One region of the Rhizobium laguerreae genome, then DNA from elsewhere that is predicted to be linked to it. Evidence: predicted binding sites of a transcription regulator. Region 1 holds the regulator's gene; each other region holds the start of a gene.
What was found. Region 1 encodes LexA, which represses DNA repair genes until DNA is damaged. Its sites were predicted from a motif close to TGTTCNNNNTGTGTTCNG; they were not measured.

Region 1 (7,435 bases):
TCACCGCGATCGCCCGCGGCGCGGACGCGGCCTTCGAGATCGGCGATATCATCACCGGCAGGGCGCGGCTGACGCCGCCGGCAGGTCCAGCGCTTCCCGAGCTCAACGACTTCTCCTTCAGTGCTTATTTCGACGGCATCGGCGCGAATGGCTTCTTCTACGGCGCACCGACGAAGGCCGATCTGCAGGCAGGTCCGCAGGCTGCGAGATCGACGCCGGAAGCTTTGCTCGAAGGGCTCTACCGGCTGCGCAGCGGCATCGGCGACCGCATACGGTCGATCCTGCCCGGCGACACCGGTGCTTTTGCCGCTGCTCTGGTGACGGATGAGCGGCGCGCCATTTCGGATGCGACGACGGAGGCGCTGCGCCAGTCCGGTCTGGCTCATATCATCGCCATCTCCGGTCTCAACATGGCGCTGTCGGCCGGCATCTTCTTCGTCGGCTTCCGGATGCTGCTCAGCCTCTTTCCCGGCATCGCTGAGGCCTACCCGACGAAGAAGATCGCTGCCGCCGGCGCGCTCATCGCCGTCACCGCCTATTTCCTGATCTCCGGCTTTGCGGTCTCTGCAGAGCGCGCCTTCATCATGATGGCCATCATGTTGATTGCGGTCTTCTTCGACCGGCCGTCGATCAGCCTGCGCAACGTCGCGCTCTCCGCTCTCGTCATCATCGCCATTTCGCCGTCCGAGGTCTTGGGACCGAGCTTCCAAATGTCCTTTGCCGCGACATTGGCGCTGGTCTCGGGCTATCAGCTGTGGAAGGACCGGCGCGTCCGCGAAAACGCCTTTCTGAAGCTGCCGATCATCCGGCCGTTCGTTACGGTTGCCGGTTTCTTCGGCGGCGTCTTCCTGACCTCGCTGATCGGCGGTTTTTCAACCGCGCTGTTTTCGATCGAGCATTTTCATCGCCTGACCGCCTACGGCCTGCCGGCTAACCTCGCGACGATGCCGATCATCTCCTTCATCATCATGCCGGCAGGTCTGCTGGCGATGCTGCTCATGCCTTTCGGTCTGGATGTTTGGGCTTGGAAGATCGTCGGATTCGGCCTCGATTTGGTGATCGCGGTCGCAAAGACGGTGTCCGGCTGGGGTGGCAATATCGACGTCGGCCGCTTGCCCGCCTGGTATTTCGCCGTCGCCGTGGCAGGCTTTCTGCTGCTGACGCTGTTCCGCACCCGGTTGCGCCATGTCGGCACATCGATCATCACGGTCGCAACACTCATCCTGTTGCTTCTACCGGGTCCCCGGCCGCCCGATCTGGTGATTTCGGAGGATGGCAGTCTCGTCGCAGTCGTTGAGGCGGCGGCAATGGCTTCCAACCGTGAAAGACCGCCGGATTTCATCTTCGACCAGTGGCAGAGAGCGCTGGTCCGGCCGAGGCATGATCCGCCGAAGATGCTGGATGGTCCTGCTATCCCGCCTGAGGGACAAGACCGCCGCGTCAGGCTTTCCCGCGATCAGCAGAACGAAGCAAGGACCGCGATGCGGGCGGCCGCAGCGGCCGGTGACGCAGACCGCTTTTCCTGCGTCAAGAAGGCCTGGTGCACATCAAGGCTTGGCAATGGTCAGGTGGTAACCGTCATCGACAACGCCGGCTATCTCGGCCCGGCATGCGACGCGGCCGATATCGTCGTGACGTCGGTGCGCCTTCGCTTCAACAATTGCCGCTCAGGTGCGACGCTCTTCACCGGTGAGACGCTGCGCAGGACCGGTTCCATCGAGTTGCGCTTCACGGACACCGGCCTCGAGGTCGCAACCGCATTCGATGCATTGTCGCGGCCATGGATGCGCCATCGCGCCTATGACTGGCGCAGCAACAGTTTTACCGAATCCGGCTTGGCCAATGTCAGTGATAGCGGCGAATGAGACCGACGAGTTTACCCTGAACCTTGACACGGTCCGGCCCGAAAATCCGGGTCTCGTAAGCCGGGTTGGCCGCTTCTAGCGCGATCGAGGCGCCCTTGCGGCGGAAGCGCTTGAGTGTCGCTTCTTCGTCGTCGACCAGAGCAACGACGATGTCGCCAGGACTTGCGGTGCTGCCGTTGCGGATGATCACGGTGTCGCCGTCGAAGATGCCGGCATCGATCATCGAATCGCCCTTGACCTCCAGCGCATAATGTTCCCCGGAACCGAGCATGTCGGCCGGAACGACGATGTCGTGGGTATTGTTCTGGATCGCCGAGATCGGCACACCGGCAGCGATTCGGCCCATGACCGGCACGGAGACCGAGTTGCCGTTGTCGGCGACGGGTTTTGCGGGAGCAGGAGTGGCGACCGGCTGAGGTTTGCCGAGGCTGCCCTCGATGACGCTCGGCGAAAAGCCGCGCCGGGGCTGAATGCTGGGGCTGTAGGCCTCCGGAAGCTTGATGACCTCGAGCGCACGGGCGCGGTTCGGTAGGCGGCGAATGAAGCCACGCTCCTCGAGCGCTGTAATCAAGCGATGAATCCCGGACTTGGAGGCGAGGTCCAGGGCATCTTTCATTTCGTCGAAAGACGGCGGAACGCCGGATTCTTTCATGCGCTCGTGAATGAAAAGGAGAAGCTCCTGTTGTTTGCGCGTGAGCATCGACGTTGTGACCTCGTGATTGAAACAAATCCAGAACAGACACTATATGTTCCATATGTGTTCCGCAAGTAGCTAAATTTCTGTAAAGCTTGGTGCCAACTCGTTGAGATTTTTATTTTCATTCGCCGGATTGGCACAGATCTCTTGCAATGAGGGGCGCGCCGTCGCAGATCTCTTGCCGTTTCCAGGAGGGATATCATGAACGAGCATTCCGCCAAACCGCACCCGCTGGATCATGTCGTGCTGCCGGTCGTCAATATCGATCTGGCGCGCGAGAGGCTCGGCAAGCTCGGCTTCACCGTTGCCGCCGATGCGCGCCATCCCTTCGGAACGGAGAATGCCTGCGTCTTTTTTGCCGACAAGACCTATCTGGAGCCGCTCGGGATTGCGAACGTCGAGGAGAGCGAGGCATCGGCGCGGCAGGGTAATGTCTTCACTGCCCGCAACCAGGCCTTCCGTTTCCGCTGTGGCGAGGAGGGGCTCTCGGGGCTGGCTTTCGGCAGCAAGAATGCCGGCATCGACCATCAGGATTTCGTCGGCAACGGATCGAGCGCTGGCGAGATGCTGCAATTCACCCGGCCGATGACGATGCCGGACGGTTCCGAGACGATTGCCGGCTTTAAGCTGGCTTTCGCCGGCGACCTGCGCGCGCCTGATCTCCTGTTTTTCACCGTCGAGCGCGTCAATCCGCTACCGGCCGACCGCGCGGCGCTGGAGACGCATGCCAATGGCGTCACCGGCATAGTTGAGATCGCGCTTTGCACGCCAGAGCCGGCCGCCTTCGCTGCCTTCGTCGGCCTTGCCGTGGCGCAATCGGCAGTCGAGAAAACCGGTTTCGGCGTCGATATTGCGGCATCGAATGCGAAAATCAGCCTGATGACGCCGGAAGGGCTGGAGGCATATTTCGACATCGCCGTCTCATCCGCAGATCGCGGCCTGCGCGGCCGGGCAATCCTCTTTGCTGTCGCCGATCTTGCCGTGACAGAAGCGCATTTGGCTGCTAACGGGGTGACATACACGCGCAAGAACAATCGCATTCTGGTGAAGCCCGCGCCCGGGCAGGGCACGCTCTTCGCCTTCGAGGAAACACGATGAGCACTGATACGAATTCCGAGGTCAGGATCGGCGAAGGCCAAGGCCAGGTCACCTTTTCCAATACCGGCCGCCTGTCGCTGATTGCCGGTCCCTGCCAGATGGAGAGCCGCGACCACGCCTTCATGGTGGCCGGGACGCTGAAGGAGCTTTGCGCAAAGCTCGGCATCGGCCTCGTCTACAAGAGCTCCTTCGACAAGGCGAACCGGACCTCGCTCTCGGCCGAACGCGGTATCGGGATCGAAAAGGGCATGGAGGTCTTTGCCGACCTCAAGAAGGAATTCGGCTTTCCCGTCCTGACAGACGTTCATACCGCCGAGCAATGCGTGGAGGTGGCAAGGATCGTCGACGTCCTGCAGATCCCGGCCTTCCTCTGCCGCCAGACCGACCTTCTCATCGCCGCCGCCAAGACCGGCCGCGTCGTCAATGTCAAGAAAGGCCAGTTCCTCGCCCCCTGGGATATGAAGAACGTTCTGAAGAAGCTCAATGCCAGCGGCAATCCGAACGTGCTGCTGTGCGAGCGCGGCGCCTCGTTCGGCTACAATACGCTGGTCTCCGACATGCGTTCGCTACCGATCATGGCGGCGATGGGCGCGCCGGTTATCTTCGATGCCACCCATTCCGTGGCACAGCCGGGCGGGCAGGGCGAATCCTCCGGCGGTCAGCGGGAATTCGTGGAAACCCTGGCGCGCGCCGCAGTGGCTGCCGGTATTGCCGGTGTCTTCGTCGAAACCCATCAGGACCCCGACAATGCCCCTTCGGACGGCCCGAACATGGTCTATCTCAAAGACATGCCGCGGCTTCTCGAAAAGCTGCTTGCCTTCGATGCGGTCGCCAAGGCTTGACGTTCAACAGCATGACATGATCGTGCTATAGGCGAGATCTAACGCGGTTCGAAGGCTGGAAATTGCAGCATTGTAATTTGCACGCCTTCGACTAAGACAGGTTTCGAACCGACTTATCATCCACCGAGCAGGAAGAACCCATGACTGCAATCACCGATATCATCGCCCGCGAGATTCTCGATAGCCGTGGTAACCCCACCGTCGAAGTCGATGTCTATCTCGAAGATGGCAGCATGGGCCGCGCGGCCGTCCCCTCGGGCGCCTCGACGGGCGCGCATGAGGCGGTCGAACTGCGTGACGGCGGCAAGCGCTACCTCGGCAAGGGCGTCGAAAAGGCGGTCGAAGCCGCCAACACCGAGATCTTCGACGCGATCGGTGGCATCGACGCCGAAAACCAGATCCAGATCGACAACATCATGATCGAGCTGGACGGCACGCCGAACAAGTCGCGCCTCGGCGCCAACGCCATCCTCGGCGTATCGCTCGCCGTCGCCAAGGCTGCCGCCCAGGCGTCCGGCCTGCCGCTCTACCGTTATGTCGGCGGCGCTTCCGCCAGCCTGCTGCCGGTGCCGATGATGAACATCATCAATGGCGGCGCCCACGCCGACAACCCGATCGATTTCCAGGAATTCATGATCCTGCCGGTCGGCGCCGATTCGATCGCCGAAGCCGTGCGCATGGGTTCGGAAGTCTTCCATACGCTACGCAAGGAACTTGCGAGCCAGGGCCACAACACCAATGTCGGCGACGAAGGCGGTTTCGCACCGGGCCTGAAGAGCGCGCCTGAGGCCCTCGACTTCATCATGAAGTCGATCGAGAAAGCCGGCTACAAGCCGGGCGACGACATGTGCCTCGGCCTCGACTGCGCCTCGACCGAATTCTTCAAGGACGGCAAATACGTTCTCGAAGGGGAAGGTCGCACGCTGGAATCGGGCGCCATGGCGGAGTATTTGGCCGAGCTCGCCGCCAACTATCCGATCATCTCGATCGAGGATGGCATGGCCGAAGACGACTGGGACGGCTGGAAGACGCTGACCGACCTGGCCGGCAAGAAGACCCAGCTCGTCGGCGACGACCTCTTCGTCACCAACTCCGCCCGTCTTCGCGACGGCATCCGCATGGGCGTCGCCAACTCGATCCTCGTCAAGGTCAACCAGATCGGCTCGCTGACGGAAACGCTCGACGCCGTCAACACGGCGCACAAGGCGGCCTATACCGCCGTCATGTCGCACCGCTCCGGCGAGACGGAAGATTCGACCATTGCCGATCTCGCGGTCGCCACCAACTGCGGCCAGATCAAGACCGGTTCGCTATCGCGTTCCGACCGTCTCGCCAAGTACAACCAGCTGATCCGCATCGAAGAAGGCCTCGGGCCCCAGGCCCAGTATGCCGGCCGCTCGATCATCCGCGGCTGATCGGATCTGACCTTTGATTGTTTAACCCGCGCCTTCCCGGCGCGGGTTTTTTCTTGCCCGTTTTTTAGAGTCAACGAACGGTTAATCTCTGCGCGCTAGATTGAACGAATTGGTAATGCGTTCAAGAGCATGCGTGTATGTGGACAAAGCATCATAAAAAGAGAAGAATCGGTCGCTTCGTCATTCCGGCCATGACGGTCGCCTTCCTTTCCTACTTCGGTTATCATTGCATCCATGGCGATTACGGCCTGCGCGCGACGGAGACATTCGAGCGTCAGCGTGTCGCGCGTGAAAAAGAGCTTGCCGTCTTGAAAGCAAAGCGCGAACATCTGGAAAATCAGGTCGCGCTCTTGAGTGATGGCTCGCTCGACAAGGATATGCTGGACGAAAAAGCGCGTTATCAGCTCAACATGTCGCGCGCCGACGAGATCGTCGTTTTCAACCACTATTCCAATTAACTGGAAATAGGTTAATTAGAATTTTCGTAGTTTTTCCAACGTTTTAGCGTCGAATACGAGCCATGCATTTATGGCATTGCTGTGGTCATATTTCTTCCCTATGGTACGCGCGACCAAGAACCGACAAACCCATAGGGAGGGTTGAATGGCGCCGCGAAAGACCGCGACCGTTTCCAGCCGCAAAACTGCAGCAAAACCGGCAGCCAAAGCATCGAATGGAGGCCCGGTAGCCGACTTCGATCGCAATGAGGAGCTCAAGGCCTATCGCGAGATGCTGCTGATCCGCCGCTTCGAGGAGAAGGCCGGTCAGCTTTACGGCATGGGCTTCATCGGCGGCTTTTGTCACCTCTACATCGGTCAGGAAGCTGTCGTCGTCGGCATGCAGATGGCGCAAAAGGAAGGCGACCAGGTCATCACCGCCTATCGCGACCACGGCCATATGCTGGCAACCGGTATGGAAGCGCGCGGTGTCATGGCGGAATTGACCGGGCGTCGCAGCGGCTATTCCCACGGCAAGGGCGGCTCGATGCACATGTTCTCGAAAGAGAAGCATTTCTACGGCGGTCATGGCATCGTCGGCGCCCAGGTCTCGCTCGGAACGGGTCTTGCCTTTGCAAACCGCTACCGCGGCAATGGCAATGTCTCCATCGCCTATTTCGGCGACGGCGCTGCCAACCAGGGCCAGGTCTACGAGAGCTTCAACATGGCGGCTCTCTGGAAGCTGCCGATCGTCTATATCGTCGAAAATAACCGTTACGCCATGGGCACCTCGACCGCCCGCGCCACCGCTCAGTCGAATTACTCGCTGCGCGGATCCGGCTTCGGCATCCCCGGCATTCAGGTCGATGGCATGGACGTCCGCGCCGTCAAGGCGGCGGCCGACGAGGCGCTCGAACATTGCCGTTCCGGCAAGGGCCCGATCATTCTCGAAATGCTGACCTATCGTTATCGTGGTCATTCGATGTCCGACCCGGCGAAGTATCGCTCCAAGGACGAAGTGCAGAAGATGCGCTCCGAGCATGATCCGATCGAACAGGTGAAGGCACGCCTTATCGAAAAG
Region 2 (7,435 bases), on a different contig from region 1:
GCCACGCGGGCGGCCTGAAATAAACATTCGGCAAGAAACGGTTTTCAAAGGTTTTTTTCTCTCCTGATCGCTCCTCCAGGTCGAACGCGGTCTGGCCTAGACGGGCCTTTGACCCTATTCTCCCCTCGATTTCAGGAGCAGGATTTCAAAGGGAGAGCACCCATGTCGCACAAGCCCGGCCGCGGCCGTATCTATTCCTCGATCACCGAGACCATCGGCGACACGCCGCTCGTGCGCTTCGACAAGCTGGCGCGGGAAAAGGGCGTCGTGGCGAACCTGATCGGCAAGCTCGAATTCTTCAACCCGATCGCCTCGGTGAAGGACCGCATCGGCGTCGCGATGATCGAGGGCCTCGAAGCGCAAGGCAAGATCACTCCCGGCAAGACGGTGCTGATCGAACCGACCTCCGGCAACACAGGCATCGCGCTCGCCTTTGCCGCCGCCGCCAAGGGTTATCGGCTGATCCTCACCATGCCGGAAACAATGTCGGTCGAGCGCCGCAAGATGCTGGCGCTGCTCGGCGCCGAGCTGGTGCTGACTGAGGGACCGAAGGGCATGAAGGGCGCCATCGCCAAGGCCGAGGAACTGGCGTCATCACTTGACGATGCCGTCATTCCGCAGCAGTTCGAAAATCCTGATAATCCCGAAATCCACCGCAAGACGACGGCCGAGGAAATCTGGAACGATACCGACGGCACGGTCGACATCGTCGTCTCCGGCATCGGCACCGGCGGCACGATCACCGGCGTCGGCCAGGTGCTGAAAAGCCGCAAGCCCGAGATCAAGATCATCGCCGTCGAGCCGGCCGATTCGCCGATCCTCTCCGGCGGCAACCCCGGCCCGCACAAGATCCAGGGCATCGGCGCCGGCTTCGCGCCGAAGATCCTCGATACCGGCATCTATGACGAGGTCGTCACCGTGACCAATGACGAGGCCTTCGAACAGGCGCGCCTGGTCGCCCGGCTCGAAGGCGTGCCGGTCGGCATCTCCTCGGGTGCTGCCCTGACGGCCGCAATCAAGGTCGGCGTCCGTCCCGAGAATGCCGGCAAGAACATCGTCATCATCATCCCCTCCTTCGCCGAGCGTTATCTTTCGACGGCGTTGTTTGAAGGGCTTGGGAGCTGAGGTAGGGCTTTGACCGGGGGGTTCCCGGACGTTCATCTTCGCAGAGTCTAGGGGCGCTTTGGCGCCCCTATTTGCTACGCCGCAGCCGTCAGTCTCTCTCGCCGGCGATGCTGCTCGATAAACAGATATTCGATCGCGAGGACCTTTTCCTCGCTGACATCTTTCGCCTCGTCGCCGCGCATTTCCTTTAAGCGGATGGCTGCATAGCTCATCCGCGTTTGGCCTCCCCGATCATGGAGGGGTCCACCGGAGGAGGGTTCTCGATGAAATCGTCCCGCATGGAGTGACCGATGCTTACGAAGTTAGCAGTAATCGGTCACTATCACTAACACCGGGCCCCACATTCAAGGGGCCGCCTATTTGGACTGCGTGCCAGCTACAGGGTTCTTTTCCCAATACGTCGGCAGATAGGACAGGAACAGTTCGTCCAATGCACGGCAGCGATATTTGAACCATTTTCGGGAGCGCTTTCCCCGGAAACCTTTCCAGCGATGCTGTTCCCAAAGCAATTTCTCAATCCTCAGCAAGGCAATCCAAAGGTATAGCAGGCCGTGGGCAAGTGTCGCCCTCGACGCCTCACCTACGTCTCCGAGCATCGCGAGCGGTCGAGAGTTTCCAGCAAAATCTTCTGGATGAGCTGCAACAATGTGAGCAACAAAATTCACATGAACGAAGTTGGAAAGCCACTGATACATATCCTTTCTGACTTCGTTCGGCGTCTGATCGATTGGGATGGAAAGCGGATCGTCGTCTTCCAGCAGCGAAACGGCAGCCCTAATTTTCGATGGAGATAGATGGCTTCTCCAGTGTTTGTAGCTCTCGTTAGGGTCTTCAAAGGATTTTATGAATTCTCGATACGTCGCTTCACTTGCCAAGACCATAATCAGCAAGTCCGCAGTCTCGATCACTCCTCTGAAGGTTGCTCGGGCCTGCCCTTCGAATCCATGAAGAACCAGTAGACGAAAGGCCTGCATGGATTGGGCTAGGTTAGAGGCCAAAACATAGAAAACCGCATTAGGAGATGGCTGGACTGGTAATTGGGCTTCTGGCCATATCACTCGGCTTCGATGATGTGCATTCTTCAGCCCAAAGTGTGACAGGTCGCAGACCTGCAACAGCGCCAAATCATATAGGAGGCACAGGGGCTGTAGCGCTTGTTCAGCGGAATCATAGACGGTTTTACGATTCTGCCATATCGCTCCGAGGAAACCCGATATCTCATCCTCAATTGATTTTGCACTCTCGTCTGGGGATTCTCGTTGGCTCCTTTGTAAATCAGGGTGACTTGCTGCCGTGGCTTCGCATGCCGCTTTGAGCAGTTCATATTCCTCGGGTTCCACGCTGAATCTCCGCATGCAAATCATCTCGCCGCGAAACGACCGGTGGCGGCGACCCACATCCATAAATTCTGAACCCTCCATTTGATAGATCGGCGACCTGCACGTCCTGGGCTAACTAACCACGAGCGCATTGGCGCCGATCGCAGCCGGCAGCGCGCCTGATATGGCGGCGATCGTTCCGTCGAGGTTGAGCTCGCCGACGACGACAAAATCCGACAGCGCATCGGCGGGAATGGCGCCGAGGGCAGCCATCAGGGCAAGGACGATCGGCAGGTCGAAATGCGAGCCTTCCTTCGGCAGGTCGGCAGGCGCCAGCTTGACCGTCACCCGCTTCGCCGGCAGCGCCAGGCCGGAGGCGTGGAGGGCCGCCTGCACGCGCTCGCGGCTTTCGGCAACCGCCTTGTCAAACAGTCCGACAATTGCCCCTTTTCTTACGCCGCCGCCGTCAACCTCTCACCCGCGATCCTGTAGGAGATCGCTTCGGCGAGATGGATGCGGCCGACCGTCGGCTTGCCGTCGAGATCGGCCAGGGTGCGGGCGACCTTCAGCACGCGGTGGTAACCGCGGGCGGAGAATTTCATCTTCTCGGCGGCGTCGCGCAGCAGCTGCAGGCCGCTGGCATCGGGCTCGGCCAATTTCTCGATCATCGCGGTGGAGCAGCGGGCATTGGTGCCGATGCCCTTTGCGCCGGTGCTTTCGAAGCGCTCCTGCTGGATCTCGCGGGCGCGGGCGACGCGGCGGGCGACGTCGGCGCTGGTTTCGGCCGCCATCGGCCGGATCAGATCGGCGGCGGAGACGGCCGGCACATCGATGCGGATATCGATGCGATCCATCAGCGGGCCGGAGATGCGGGCCTGGTAATCGCTCATGCAGCGCGGGCCACGGGCACAGGTATGGCCAGGCTCTCCCGCCATGCCGCAGCGGCAGGGGTTCATCGCCGCGATCAGCTGGAATTTCGCCGGATAGGAGACGCGGTGATTGGCACGGGCAATGACGCATTCGCCGCCTTCGAGCGGCTGGCGCAGCGCATCGAGCGCCTGCGGCGTGAATTCGGGAAACTCGTCGAGGAAGAGCACGCCATGATGGGCAAGCGAGGCTTCGCCCGGACGGGCGCGCAGGCCGCCGCCGACGAGGGCGGCCATGGTGGCGGAATGATGCGGGGTGCGAAAGGGCCGGCGATCGGAAAGCTTGCCGCCGGAGAGCTGGCCGGCGATCGAATGGACCATCGACACCTCCAGCAGCTCGGCGGCCGAAAGCGGCGGCAGGATCGATGGCAGCCTGGCCGCCAGCATCGACTTGCCGGAGCCCGGAGGACCGACCATCAAAAGGTTATGGCCGCCGGCGGCTGCGACCTCGAGCGCCCGCTTGGCGCTTTCCTGGCCCTTGATCTCGGCGAGATCCGGCAGGTTTGCGGCATTGGCGCGGATCGACGCTTCCGGCCTGGACAAGACCTGCGTGCCGCGGAAATGATTGGCAAGGGCGATCAGGCTGCGCGGGGCGAGAATATCGACCTCGGCGCCCGCCCAGGCGGCTTCGGCGCCGCTTTCGGCCGGGCAGATCAGCCCCTTGCCGAGCGCATTGGCGCCGATCGCAGCCGGCAGTGCGCCCGATATGGCGGCGATCGTTCCGTCGAGGTTGAGCTCGCCGACGACGACAAAGTCCGACAGCGCATCGGCGGGAATGGCGCCGAGGGCGGCCATCAGGGCAAGGGCGATCGGCAGGTCGAAATGCGAGCCTTCCTTCGGCAGGTCGGCCGGCGCCAGATTGACCGTCACGCGCTTGGCCGGCAGCGCTAGGCCGGAGGCGTGCAGGGCGGCCTGCACGCGCTCGCGGCTTTCGGCAACCGCCTTGTCGGGCAGGCCGACGATCTGCATGCCGACCTTGCCGGGTGCGACCATGACCTGGACCTCGACCGGCACACCTTCGATGCCCTGAAATGCCACCGTACTGACACGCGCGACCATATGCCCATCCTCTGTCCCGCAAACTCCACCGTACCGCCCTCCGACCCTTGAAGGCTAGGCCAGCGGTTGCAATCTGGCATGGAAGCCGGAATAAAACAAGAACAATCAAAGAACGTAGTCAGGCATCCGCTGTGACCTTGGTTGTGCTCGGTCGCGGGACCAAAACGGTCATGGACAGCAGGCTCAGCCGCGCTTGCGCTCGATCGCATCCCAAAGCAGGCTCGCGATATCGGCGCCGCCGAACTTCTTGACCTCGCGGATGCCTGTTGGCGATGTGACGTTGATCTCGGTCATGTAATCACCGATCACATCGATGCCGACGAGCAGGAAGCCGCGTTCCCTCAGCGCTGGGCCGATGCGGGCGCAGATTTCCTGTTCGCGCGCCGTCAGCTCGGTCGCCTCGGCGCGGCCGCCGACATGCATGTTGGAGCGGCTGTCGTGCTCGGCCGGCACGCGGTTGATGGCGCCGGCGAATTCGCCGTCGACCAGAATGATGCGTTTGTCGCCCTTGCGCACGTCGGGCAGATATTGCTGGGCGATGAAGGGCTCGCGGAAAAGCTGGCCGAACATTTCGAGCAGCGAAGAGAGGTTGCGGTCGTCGCGGGTCGAATGGAAGACGCCGGCGCCGCCATTGCCGTAGAGCGGCTTCAGGATGATGTCGCCCATCTCGTCGCGGAAGCGGCGGATCTCGGAGGCATCCTTGGTGATCAGCGTCTTCGGCATCAGGTCGGAGAATTCGGTGACGAAGATTTTTTCCGGGGAATTGCGCACCCAGGCCGGATCGTTGACGACGAGCGTCTTTGGATGGATGCGCTCGAGCAGATGCGTCGAGGTGATATAGGCCATGTCGAAGGGCGGGTCCTGGCGCAGCAGCACGACGTCCATGGTCGCGACATCAACGCGCTCCGGCGCGCCAAGCTCGAAGTGATCGCCCTTGACGTCGCGCAGCACCATCGGCTCGACGTTGGCATAGAGCTTGCCGTCGCGGAAGCTCAGGCGCTCGGGGGTATAATGGAAAAGCTTGTAGCCGCGCGCCTGCGCCTCCAGGCTCATGGCGAAGGTAGAATCGCCTGCGATATTGATGCCTGCGACATGGTCCATCTGGACCGCTACATTGGTGATCTTGGCCATTTCCATCCCTCGCTGAATGCCGGACAGATGTAGGTCGGCCAGATATCAAACGCAACGGTCAATCAAGGGCTTCCGGTCGCAGTTTTCAGGCAGCGATGCCCTGGCTGCCGTTGTTGCGCAGCATGTTGCGGAGACGGTAGGCGATCGCCAACGGCTTAGGGAAGGGCTTGCGCAGGAAGGCGACCTTGCGGACGTAATTGTCGACCCGCCAGCTCGCCCAGGTTCCACCGGCGAAAAAGGCGACATCGCCGGCGCAGAGCGTTCGTTCGGTGCCGTCCTCGGCAGTGATATGGACCTCGCCTTCGAGGATCATCACCGTCTCGTCCCAGCCGAAATACCAGCGGAATTCGCCCGCCGTGCAATCCCAGATCGCCGTCAGCGAGGCCTCGTCATGGCCGCGCGAATGTTCGGCGGTGCGGGCCTGCGGATTGCCGCTGACGATCCAGTCCGGATTGATCGGCGTGGATTTCAGCGGCAGCAGATCGCTCGCATGCGCGACGAAGGACTTTCCGGCCGGCTTCGCCACCGCATACGGCACCGAGCGCGCGGCCATGGCGACCGCACTTGCAAACATCAGCTTCCAGGCCATGAAACAACCCCCAATTGTTATCCCCACCGAGTCGATAGCAGAGAGTCGTAAGGACCTGGTTCAAGTGGGGACTAAAAGTTTAACGATCCGGAAATCCGATGGGGCGAAGGGAGGTCAGAAAGCATCAATAAAATGCCGCGGCAGCCGGCCCGGCATGATCGCGACGATATCATAACGCTGGGAAAGGCGGGCCTGATCCCTCTGGCGGGCGAGCCAGAGATCACTTGCCGCCCGTATGCGCTTCTGCGCGATGACAGAGACGGCATCGACCGCCGCGGCCTCGCCATGGCGGGCCTTGACCTCGACGAAGACGGCGAGATCGCCCTTGCGGGCGATGATGTCGATCTCGCCAAGCTTGGTGCGGTGGCGCAGAGCCAGGATGCGATAACCCTTCAGCATCAGGAAGGCGGCCGCGACATATTCCGACATGCGGCCCCGGCGCAGCGCCTTCCTTCTGATCGTGGTGAGATCATTATCGCCCATCGGCGTTCTTGATCTCCAGCAGGCGCTGATAGAGCACCTTGCGCGGCAGGCCGGTGAGGCGGGCGGCCTCGGTCGCGGCGCCGGCCGTCGGCATGGTCTTCGACAGGTCGGCCAGCATGGCTTCGACATCGGCCTCATCCGTCTCGGCCGGCTCCGGCGGACCGATCACCAGGACGATCTCGCCCTTGACGTTTTCCACCTGCTGATAATGGGCTGCGAGGTCGGCAAGCGAGCCGCGACGGAACTCTTCATAGGTCTTGGTCAGCTCGCGGCAAACGGAGGCGGGCCGAGCGCCGCCCAGCACATCGGCGGCGGCCAGAAGCGTTGCGCCGATGCGATGCGGCGATTCAAAGAAGATCAGCGTCGCGGGAGCCTTAGCAAGTTCACCGAGACGGTCGCGGCGGGCCTTGTCCTTGGCCGGCAGGAAACCGGCGAAAAGAAACGCATCGTTCGGCAGGCCGGAGCCGACAAGGGCTGCGAGCGGCGCCGACGCCCCGGGAATGGGAATGACGCGGTAACCTGCCGTTATCGCCTGTTGCGCCAGCCGATAGCCGGGATCGGAGACCAGCGGCGTGCCGGCATCGGAAACCAGCGCCACCGAGCGGCCGGCTTCGAGCGCCTGCAGCAGCCTTGGCCCGGCCTCATCGGCATTGTGCTCGTGATAGGCGAAGGGGCGGTTCTGGATGCCGTAGCGGTCGAGCAGCACGCGGGTGACGCGCGTATCCTCGCAGGCAAGCACGTCGGCGCCGGCCAGCGTTTCGAGCGCGCGCAGGGTGATGTCGCCGAGATTGCCGATCGGGGTG
Region 3 (7,435 bases), 150 kb from region 1:
CGCCGCGGGATATTTGCCAAATCGAAATCCCCGCTTCACAATCATCAAAACCACGCACCCATATGGGGTTCCGGAGAGCCGATGGCAAGCGCCGACCAATTGATCAACGCCTTCACGACGCTGCTCGTCACCATCGATCCACCGGGGCTTGCGCCGATCTTTCTGGGGTTGACGACAGGCATGAGCCGAACCGAGCGCAAGCAGGTGGCGCTACGCGGCTCGGTTATCGCTTTCATCATCCTCGCCGTATTCGCGCTGTTTGGCGCCGGCGTGCTCGGCGTGCTCGGGATTTCGATCGGCGCCTTCCGCATCGCCGGCGGGCTGCTGCTGTTCTGGATCGCCTTCGAGATGGTGTTCGAGAGGCGGCAGGAGCGCAAGGAGAAGGCGACCGAGGCGGCGATCACCAAGGATCATATCGAGAATATCGCCGTCTTCCCTCTCGCCTTGCCGCTGATTGCCGGCCCGGGTGCGATCTCGGCGACGATACTGCTTGCCGGCACGCTGGCCACCTCGATCGGGAAGGCGCAACTGATCGGCGTCATTGCCGCCAACCTGCTGCTGACCTTCGTCATGCTGCTCATCGCCGAAAGACTGGACCGTTTCCTCGGCGTCACCGGCCGGGCCATCCTGACGCGGCTCCTCGGCGTCATCCTCGCAGCGCTCGCCGCACAATTCGTCGTCGACGGCGCGAAGTCGGCGTTCAATCTGATCAGCGCGACACCGCATTGAAATGGCGGCATCTGCCGCGAGATTTACGAAAAAAGAGCATGACGCCATCCAAGGCATCATGCTCTCAAGTCTTTCATGAAGCCAGAAAAGGCTACCGATCAGAACGGGATGTCGTCGTCGAGATCCCGCGAGAAGTTGCCGCCGCCGCCACCGCCGCGGCTCGGCGATGAAGCGGGAGCCGGGGCGCCGTAATCGTCGCCATAATCGTTGCCGCCGGCGCCACTGCCACGGCCGCCGCTCGCGCCGCCGCCTTCACCGCGGCCGTCGAGCATCGTCAGTGTCGAACCGAAACCCTGCAGCACCACTTCCGTGCTGTAGCGATCCTGGCCCTGCTGGTCCTGCCATTTGCGGGTCTGCAGCTGGCCTTCGATATAGAGCTTGGCGCCCTTTTTCACATATTGCTCGACGACCTTGCAGAGGCCCTCGTTGAAGACGACGACAGTGTGCCATTCGGTCTTCTCACGGCGCTCGCCGGAATTGCGATCGCGCCACGTCTCCGAGGTCGCGATACGAAGATTGGCGATCGGCCGGCCATCCTGAGTGCGGCGGATTTCGGGGTCTGCACCGACGTTTCCAATCAGAATTACCTTATTCACACTACCAGCCATGCTTCTCACCCTACCTGCCGCCCTGCCCGGCGGCGTTTAATCGATCGGCGCACCTTAAACCATCACGGACCGCCGATGCGCATGGGCGGCATTTAATCCACATGTTTATCCATCAGAAAGCCGCATGCATCCATCAGGAATTTTGTTCTTTATTTGTTCTAGTTTATCCGTATGATCCTGTCAACAGAATCGAAAACCTTGAGCCCTTGCGGATATTCAGCCTCGACTCGCCCGTCGGCATCACTAAATAAGGGCTGTCATCCAGAAAACCAAAGCAGAGACGATGAGCGAACTGAAGACGATCTCCATCCGCGGCGCGCGCGAGCATAATCTCAAGAGCATCGATCTCGATCTGCCGCGTAACAAGCTGATCGTCATGACCGGGCTTTCGGGATCCGGCAAATCCTCGCTCGCCTTCGACACGATCTATGCCGAGGGCCAGCGGCGCTATGTCGAGAGCCTGTCGGCCTATGCCCGCCAGTTCCTCGAGATGATGCAGAAGCCCGACGTCGACCAGATCGACGGGCTTTCGCCGGCAATCTCGATCGAGCAGAAGACCACCTCGCGCAATCCGCGCTCGACGGTCGGCACCGTCACCGAGATCTACGACTATATGCGCCTGCTCTTTGCCCGCGTCGGCGTTCCCTATTCGCCGGCGACCGGCCTGCCGATCGAGAGCCAGACTGTCAGCCAGATGGTCGACCGCATCCTCGATTTCGGCGAGGGCACCCGTCTTTATATTCTTGCGCCGCTCGTGCGCGGGCGCAAGGGCGAATACAAGAAGGAACTGGCGGAGCTGATGAAGAAGGGCTTCCAGCGCGTCAAGGTCGATGGTCAGTTCTACGAGATCGCCGAGGCGCCGGTGCTCGACAAGAAATACAAGCACGACATCGACGTGGTGGTCGACCGCATCGTCGTGCGCTCGGATGTCTCGGCGCGCCTGGCCGACAGCCTGGAGACCTGCCTGAAGCTCGCCGACGGGCTGGCGGTCGCCGAATTCGCCGACAAGCCGCTGCCGCCGGAAGAGACGTCGGCCGGCGGTTCGGCCAACAAATCGCTGAACGAGACGCATCAACGCGTGCTGTTTTCGGAGAAGTTCGCCTGCCCGGTCTCCGGCTTCACCATTCCCGAGATCGAACCCAGGCTCTTCTCCTTCAACAATCCCTTCGGCGCCTGCCCGACCTGTGATGGCCTCGGCGCCCAGCAGAAGATCGATCCGGATCTGATCGTGCCCGAGCCCGAGCGGACGCTGCGCGACGGGGCGATCGCGCCCTGGGCCAAGTCGACCTCGCCCTATTACAATCAGACGCTGGAAGCGCTCGGCAAACATTACGGCTTCAAGCTCGGCACCCGCTGGAACGATCTTTCCGACGAGGCCAAGGACGTCATCCTCAACGGCACCAACGACAAGATCGAATTCCACTATGCCGATGGCGCCCGCTCTTATACGACGCAGAAGAATTTCGAAGGCATCATCACCAATCTCGAGCGCCGCTGGAAGGAGACCGATTCCGCCTGGGCGCGCGAGGATATCGAGCGCTTCATGTCGGCCGCCCCCTGCCCTTCCTGCAACGGCTTCCGCCTGAAGCCGGAGGCCTTGGCGGTGAAGATCGACACGCTGCATATCGGCGAAGTGACCGGTATGTCGATCCGCATCGCCCGCGACTGGTTCGAGACGCTGCCGGCAAGCTTCAATGCCAAGCAGAACGAGATCGCCGTGCGCATCCTCAAGGAAATTCGCGACCGGCTGCGCTTCCTCAACGATGTCGGCCTGGAATATCTCAGCCTGTCGCGCAATTCCGGCACGCTGTCGGGCGGCGAAAGCCAGCGCATCCGGCTCGCCTCGCAGATCGGTTCGGGGCTGACGGGCGTGCTTTACGTGCTCGACGAACCGTCGATCGGCCTGCATCAGCGCGACAATGCCCGGCTGCTCGACACGCTGAAGCACCTGCGCGACATCGGCAACACCGTCATTGTCGTCGAACATGACGAGGATGCGATCCTGTCGGCCGACGACGTGGTCGATATCGGCCCGGCCGCCGGCATTCACGGCGGCGAGGTCATCGCACACGGCACGCCGCAGGATATCATGGATAATCCGAAGTCGCTGACCGGCAAATATCTCTCCGGCGAACTCGGCGTTCCCGTTCCCGACGAGCGCCGAAAGCCGAAAAAGGGCCGCGAGATCAAGGTGGTCGGCGCGCGCGGCAACAATCTGAAGAATGTCACGGCGTCGATCCCGCTCGGCGTGTTCACGGCGGTGACCGGCGTTTCCGGCGGCGGCAAATCCACCTTCCTGATCGAAACGCTGTATAAATCGGCAGCAAGGCGCGTCATGGGCGCGCGTGAAAACCCGGCCGATCACGACCGCATCGACGGCTTCGAGCATATCGACAAGGTGATCGACATCGACCAATCGCCGATCGGCCGCACGCCGCGCTCGAACCCGGCGACCTATACCGGCGCCTTCACGCCGATCCGCGACTGGTTCGCCGGCCTACCGGAGGCCAAGGCACGCGGCTACCAGCCGGGCCGTTTCTCCTTCAACGTCAAGGGCGGGCGCTGCGAGGCCTGCCAGGGCGACGGCGTCATCAAGATCGAGATGCACTTCCTGCCCGATGTCTACGTCACCTGCGACGTCTGCCACGGCAAGCGCTACAATCGCGAGACACTCAACGTCACCTTCAAACAGAGGTCGATCGCCGACGTGCTCGACATGACCGTGGAGGAAGGCGTCGATTTCTTCACGGCGGTGCCTGCGGTGCGCGACAAGCTGCAAGCGCTGAAGGATGTCGGTCTCGGTTATATCAAGGTTGGCCAGCAGGCCAATACGCTCTCGGGCGGCGAGGCACAGCGCGTCAAGCTTGCCAAGGAACTGTCGAAACGCTCGACGGGGCGCACGCTCTATATTCTCGATGAACCGACGACCGGCCTGCATTTCCACGACGTCGCCAAGCTGCTCGAAATGCTGCACGAACTGGTCAACCAGGGCAATTCGGTAGTGGTGATCGAGCACAATCTCGAAGTCATCAAGACGGCCGACTGGGTGCTCGATTTCGGCCCCGAAGGCGGCGACGGCGGCGGCGAGATCGTCGCGACCGGCACGCCCGAAGCGATCGTCAAGGAAAAGCGGTCCTATACCGGACAGTTCCTGAAGGAATTGCTGGAACGGCGGCCGGCGAAGAAGGCGGTTGCGGCGGAATGACGATGAGGCCAGCGTCGCCCGATGATCTGGAAACGATCGCGACGCTGACGTCAGCCGCTTATCGGCCCTATAGCGAACTCTTCGGCGCTCCGCCGATGCCGGTGACGGAGGATTACACGCCGCGGATCGAACGCGGCGAGGTCTGGCTGCGCGAGATCGGCGGGCAAACGGCTGGCCTGGTGGTCGTCGAGCAGCATTCCGATCACCTCATGCTGTTCAGCATCGCGGTCTCGCCGGCGTTTCAGGGTGCCGGGCATGGACTGGCGATGCTGCGCTGGCTGGAGGGCAAGGCACGGGAATGGGCCGTGCCGGAGATCCGGCTCTACACGAATGCGCGGATGGAGCGGAATATCGCGCTCTACAGCGCCTTCGGGTTTCAGGAAACGGGTCGCCGGCCGAACCCTTATCGGCCAGGATGGACGCTCGTCGACATGACGAAAGAGATCAATGCGGCCTGAGCGGCTGCAAATGGGGAGGACGACATGACGAAATCCGGCACTATCCGCACCGGCATCGGCGGCTGGACCTTCGAGCCCTGGCGCGGGCATTTCTTTCCCCAGGGCCTGAAACAGAAGGACGAGCTGAATTATGCCAGCCGCCAGCTGAAGGTCATCGAGGTCAACGGCACCTATTACAGCACGCAGAAGCCTGCGGTTTTTGCCAAATGGGCGGCTGATGTGCCCGACGGTTTCATCTTCTCGCTGAAGGCGACACGTTTCGTCACCAATCGGCGGGTGCTTGCCGAAGCCGGTGAATCGATGGAGCGGTTCCTGTCATCGGGCATCAGCGAACTCGGCGATCATCTCGGGCCGCTGCTGTGGCAATTCGCGCCGACGAAGAAATTCGATGCAGACGATTTCGAAGCCTTCCTGAAACTGCTGCCGGCAAAACAGGACGGACTGTCGCTCCGCCACGTGGTCGAAGTACGGCACGATTCCTTCAAGGTGCCGGAGTTCGTGGCGCTGCTTGCAAAATACGGCGTGGCGCCGGTCTGTGCCGAACATTTCGAATATCCGATGATCGCCGACGTGACGGCCGATTTCGTCTATGCGCGGCTGCAGAAGGGCTCGGACGACATTCCGACCTGCTATCCGGAAAAGGACCTGAAGGCCTGGGCAGACCGGCTGGAGACCTGGGCCGAGGGCAAGATTCCCGACGACCTGCCGCTGATCGATGGAGATCGCAAAGTGAAGGTCGAGCCACGCGACGTCTTCGCCTTCATGATCCATGAAGGCAAGGTCAATGCGCCGCATGGGGCGATCGCCCTGCAGCAGGCGTTGTCGAAATAGGCGGGGCTCGATAGTCACAAAAGGATCGTGACCTTGTGGGTATCACATCGTCAGACACGCATTGCATGAGGGCATTATGAGCGTGGTAACCCGGGAGCCCGCATGAGCGTTGCCGCATCCTATCTCTATCGCGACGGACGCCGGGTCGAGGCTGTCCCTTTCGAGGCTGCCTCCATTCCGGCGACGGATAACGAATTCATCTGGATCGGCCTGCACAAGCCCAGCCGGGACGAACTCCTGCTGCTGCAAAGCCGTTTTGGCCTTCACGAACTCTCGATCGCCGATGCGCTCAGTTCCCTGCAGATGCCGAAGCTCAGTGTTTATGACAACCAGCTGTTCGTCATCGCCAAGACGGCGCAGCTCGAGGGAGACCACATCACCTACGGGGAAACCGCAATTTTCGTCGGCAAGCGCTATATCATCACCGTGCGGAATGGTTCCGAGCGTGGGCACGGAGAGCTGCGCGGCCGGCTGGAGACGTCGCCGAAGACGCTGTGCCACGGCACCGATTATATTCTGCATGCCATTCTCGATTTCATCATCGACGGCTATCTTCCCATCGTGCGCACGATCGAGGATTCCGTTTTCGACATGGAACGAAAAATGCTCGACGCGTTTCTCGACCGCAGCCAGATCGCCCGCATTTTCAAGTTGCGCCGGGAAGTCATTCTATTTCAGCGGGTGCTGGACGCGATGCTCGACCTTTGCGGGAAGCTCTACCATCTCGACCTGCCGTCGCTCGACAGGGAAGCGAAGCCCTATTTCCGCGATGCGCTTCAGCACATGCACCGTGTCGAGACGATGGTTGCAAGCTTGCGCGACGTGATCACATCGGTTTTCGAAGCGAGCAATCTGCTTGAACAGCAAAGACAGGGCACGATCACCCGGCAGCTAGCGGCCTGGGCTGCTATTCTCGCCGTTCCAACGGCAATCGCCGGCATCTACGGCATGAATTTCGACAATATGCCCGAGCTGAAAACCAGCTACGGTTATTTTATCGTCCTGGCAGTCATCGCCGTCATGTGCATCGCACTTTTCATCCGTTTCAAGCGCGCCCGCTGGATATGACGCCTTGCTCGTCAACGGACTCGGGCTTCATTTCTTCCCGTCCGCCAGCGCCTCTTTGCGGCGGCGCGGCAGGAGCGATTTGAGGTAGCGCCAGATCGGCGAGACGGCGTAGCCGGCGACCGGAATAGCGATCAAGCCGGCGACGATACCGACGATGCCCGCTCCTGCGGCCTCGACGATCCAGCTGAGCACGGATGCCAGAGCGGGAATGGCATGCGCGGTCGCCTCGCCGGCATCATGGATCAGATGCGCAGGGCCGCCGATACCATAGGCTTCGAGGCCGTGAACGAAGATGCCGCCGCCGACCCAGATCATCGCGGCCGTTCCGACAATGCCGAGCACTTTCAGAAAATAAGGCATGCCTGTGACAAGCCCCTTCCCGATCGAGCGCAAGAAGGCGCCCATCGCCGATGCCGTCCGCACGCGCGCCAGCATCAGACCGAGATCATCGGCCTTCACGATAAGCGCGACGCCGCCATAGACCAAGACCGTGATGCCCAGTCCAACGACGGCAAGGATGAGGGCCTGTGTGAACA

Region 2: the regulator LexA is predicted to act here: its motif matches at 4,516-4,533, upstream of HFO71_RS19210 (YifB family Mg chelatase-like AAA ATPase).
Region 3: the regulator LexA is predicted to act here: its motif matches at 1,481-1,498, upstream of uvrA (excinuclease ABC subunit UvrA).

What each region holds. Positions count from the first base shown of each region.
Region 1 covers NZ_JAAXQT010000005.1:205,015-212,449, reverse strand. The annotation lists gene HFO71_RS17460 (ComEC/Rec2 family competence protein) at 1-1,865, shown strand, start outside; gene lexA (transcriptional repressor LexA) at 1,846-2,565, opposite strand; gene HFO71_RS17450 (VOC family protein) at 2,764-3,660, shown strand; gene kdsA (3-deoxy-8-phosphooctulonate synthase) at 3,657-4,502, shown strand; gene eno (phosphopyruvate hydratase) at 4,643-5,917, shown strand; gene HFO71_RS17435 (FtsB family cell division protein) at 6,055-6,375, shown strand; gene pdhA (pyruvate dehydrogenase (acetyl-transferring) E1 component subunit alpha) at 6,521-7,435, shown strand, end outside.
Region 2 covers NZ_JAAXQT010000006.1:92,461-99,895, forward strand. The annotation lists gene HFO71_RS19185 (LysE family translocator) at 1-18, shown strand, start outside; gene cysK (cysteine synthase A) at 163-1,125, shown strand; gene HFO71_RS19195 (hypothetical protein) at 1,200-1,337, opposite strand; gene HFO71_RS19200 (hypothetical protein) at 1,482-2,465, opposite strand; partial or broken gene HFO71_RS19205 (magnesium chelatase domain-containing protein) at 2,589-2,885, opposite strand; gene HFO71_RS19210 (YifB family Mg chelatase-like AAA ATPase) at 2,897-4,429, opposite strand; gene gshB (glutathione synthase) at 4,613-5,560, opposite strand; gene HFO71_RS19220 (cupin domain-containing protein) at 5,646-6,149, opposite strand; gene HFO71_RS19225 (YraN family protein) at 6,264-6,632, opposite strand; gene rsmI (16S rRNA (cytidine(1402)-2'-O)-methyltransferase) at 6,622-7,435, opposite strand, start outside.
Region 3 covers NZ_JAAXQT010000005.1:54,297-61,731, forward strand. The annotation lists gene HFO71_RS16720 (MarC family protein) at 82-729, shown strand; gene HFO71_RS16725 (single-stranded DNA-binding protein) at 828-1,337, opposite strand; gene uvrA (excinuclease ABC subunit UvrA) at 1,621-4,542, shown strand; gene HFO71_RS16735 (GNAT family N-acetyltransferase) at 4,539-5,000, shown strand; gene HFO71_RS16740 (DUF72 domain-containing protein) at 5,025-5,831, shown strand; gene HFO71_RS16745 (magnesium and cobalt transport protein CorA) at 5,934-6,899, shown strand; gene HFO71_RS16750 (DUF808 domain-containing protein) at 6,927-7,435, opposite strand, start outside.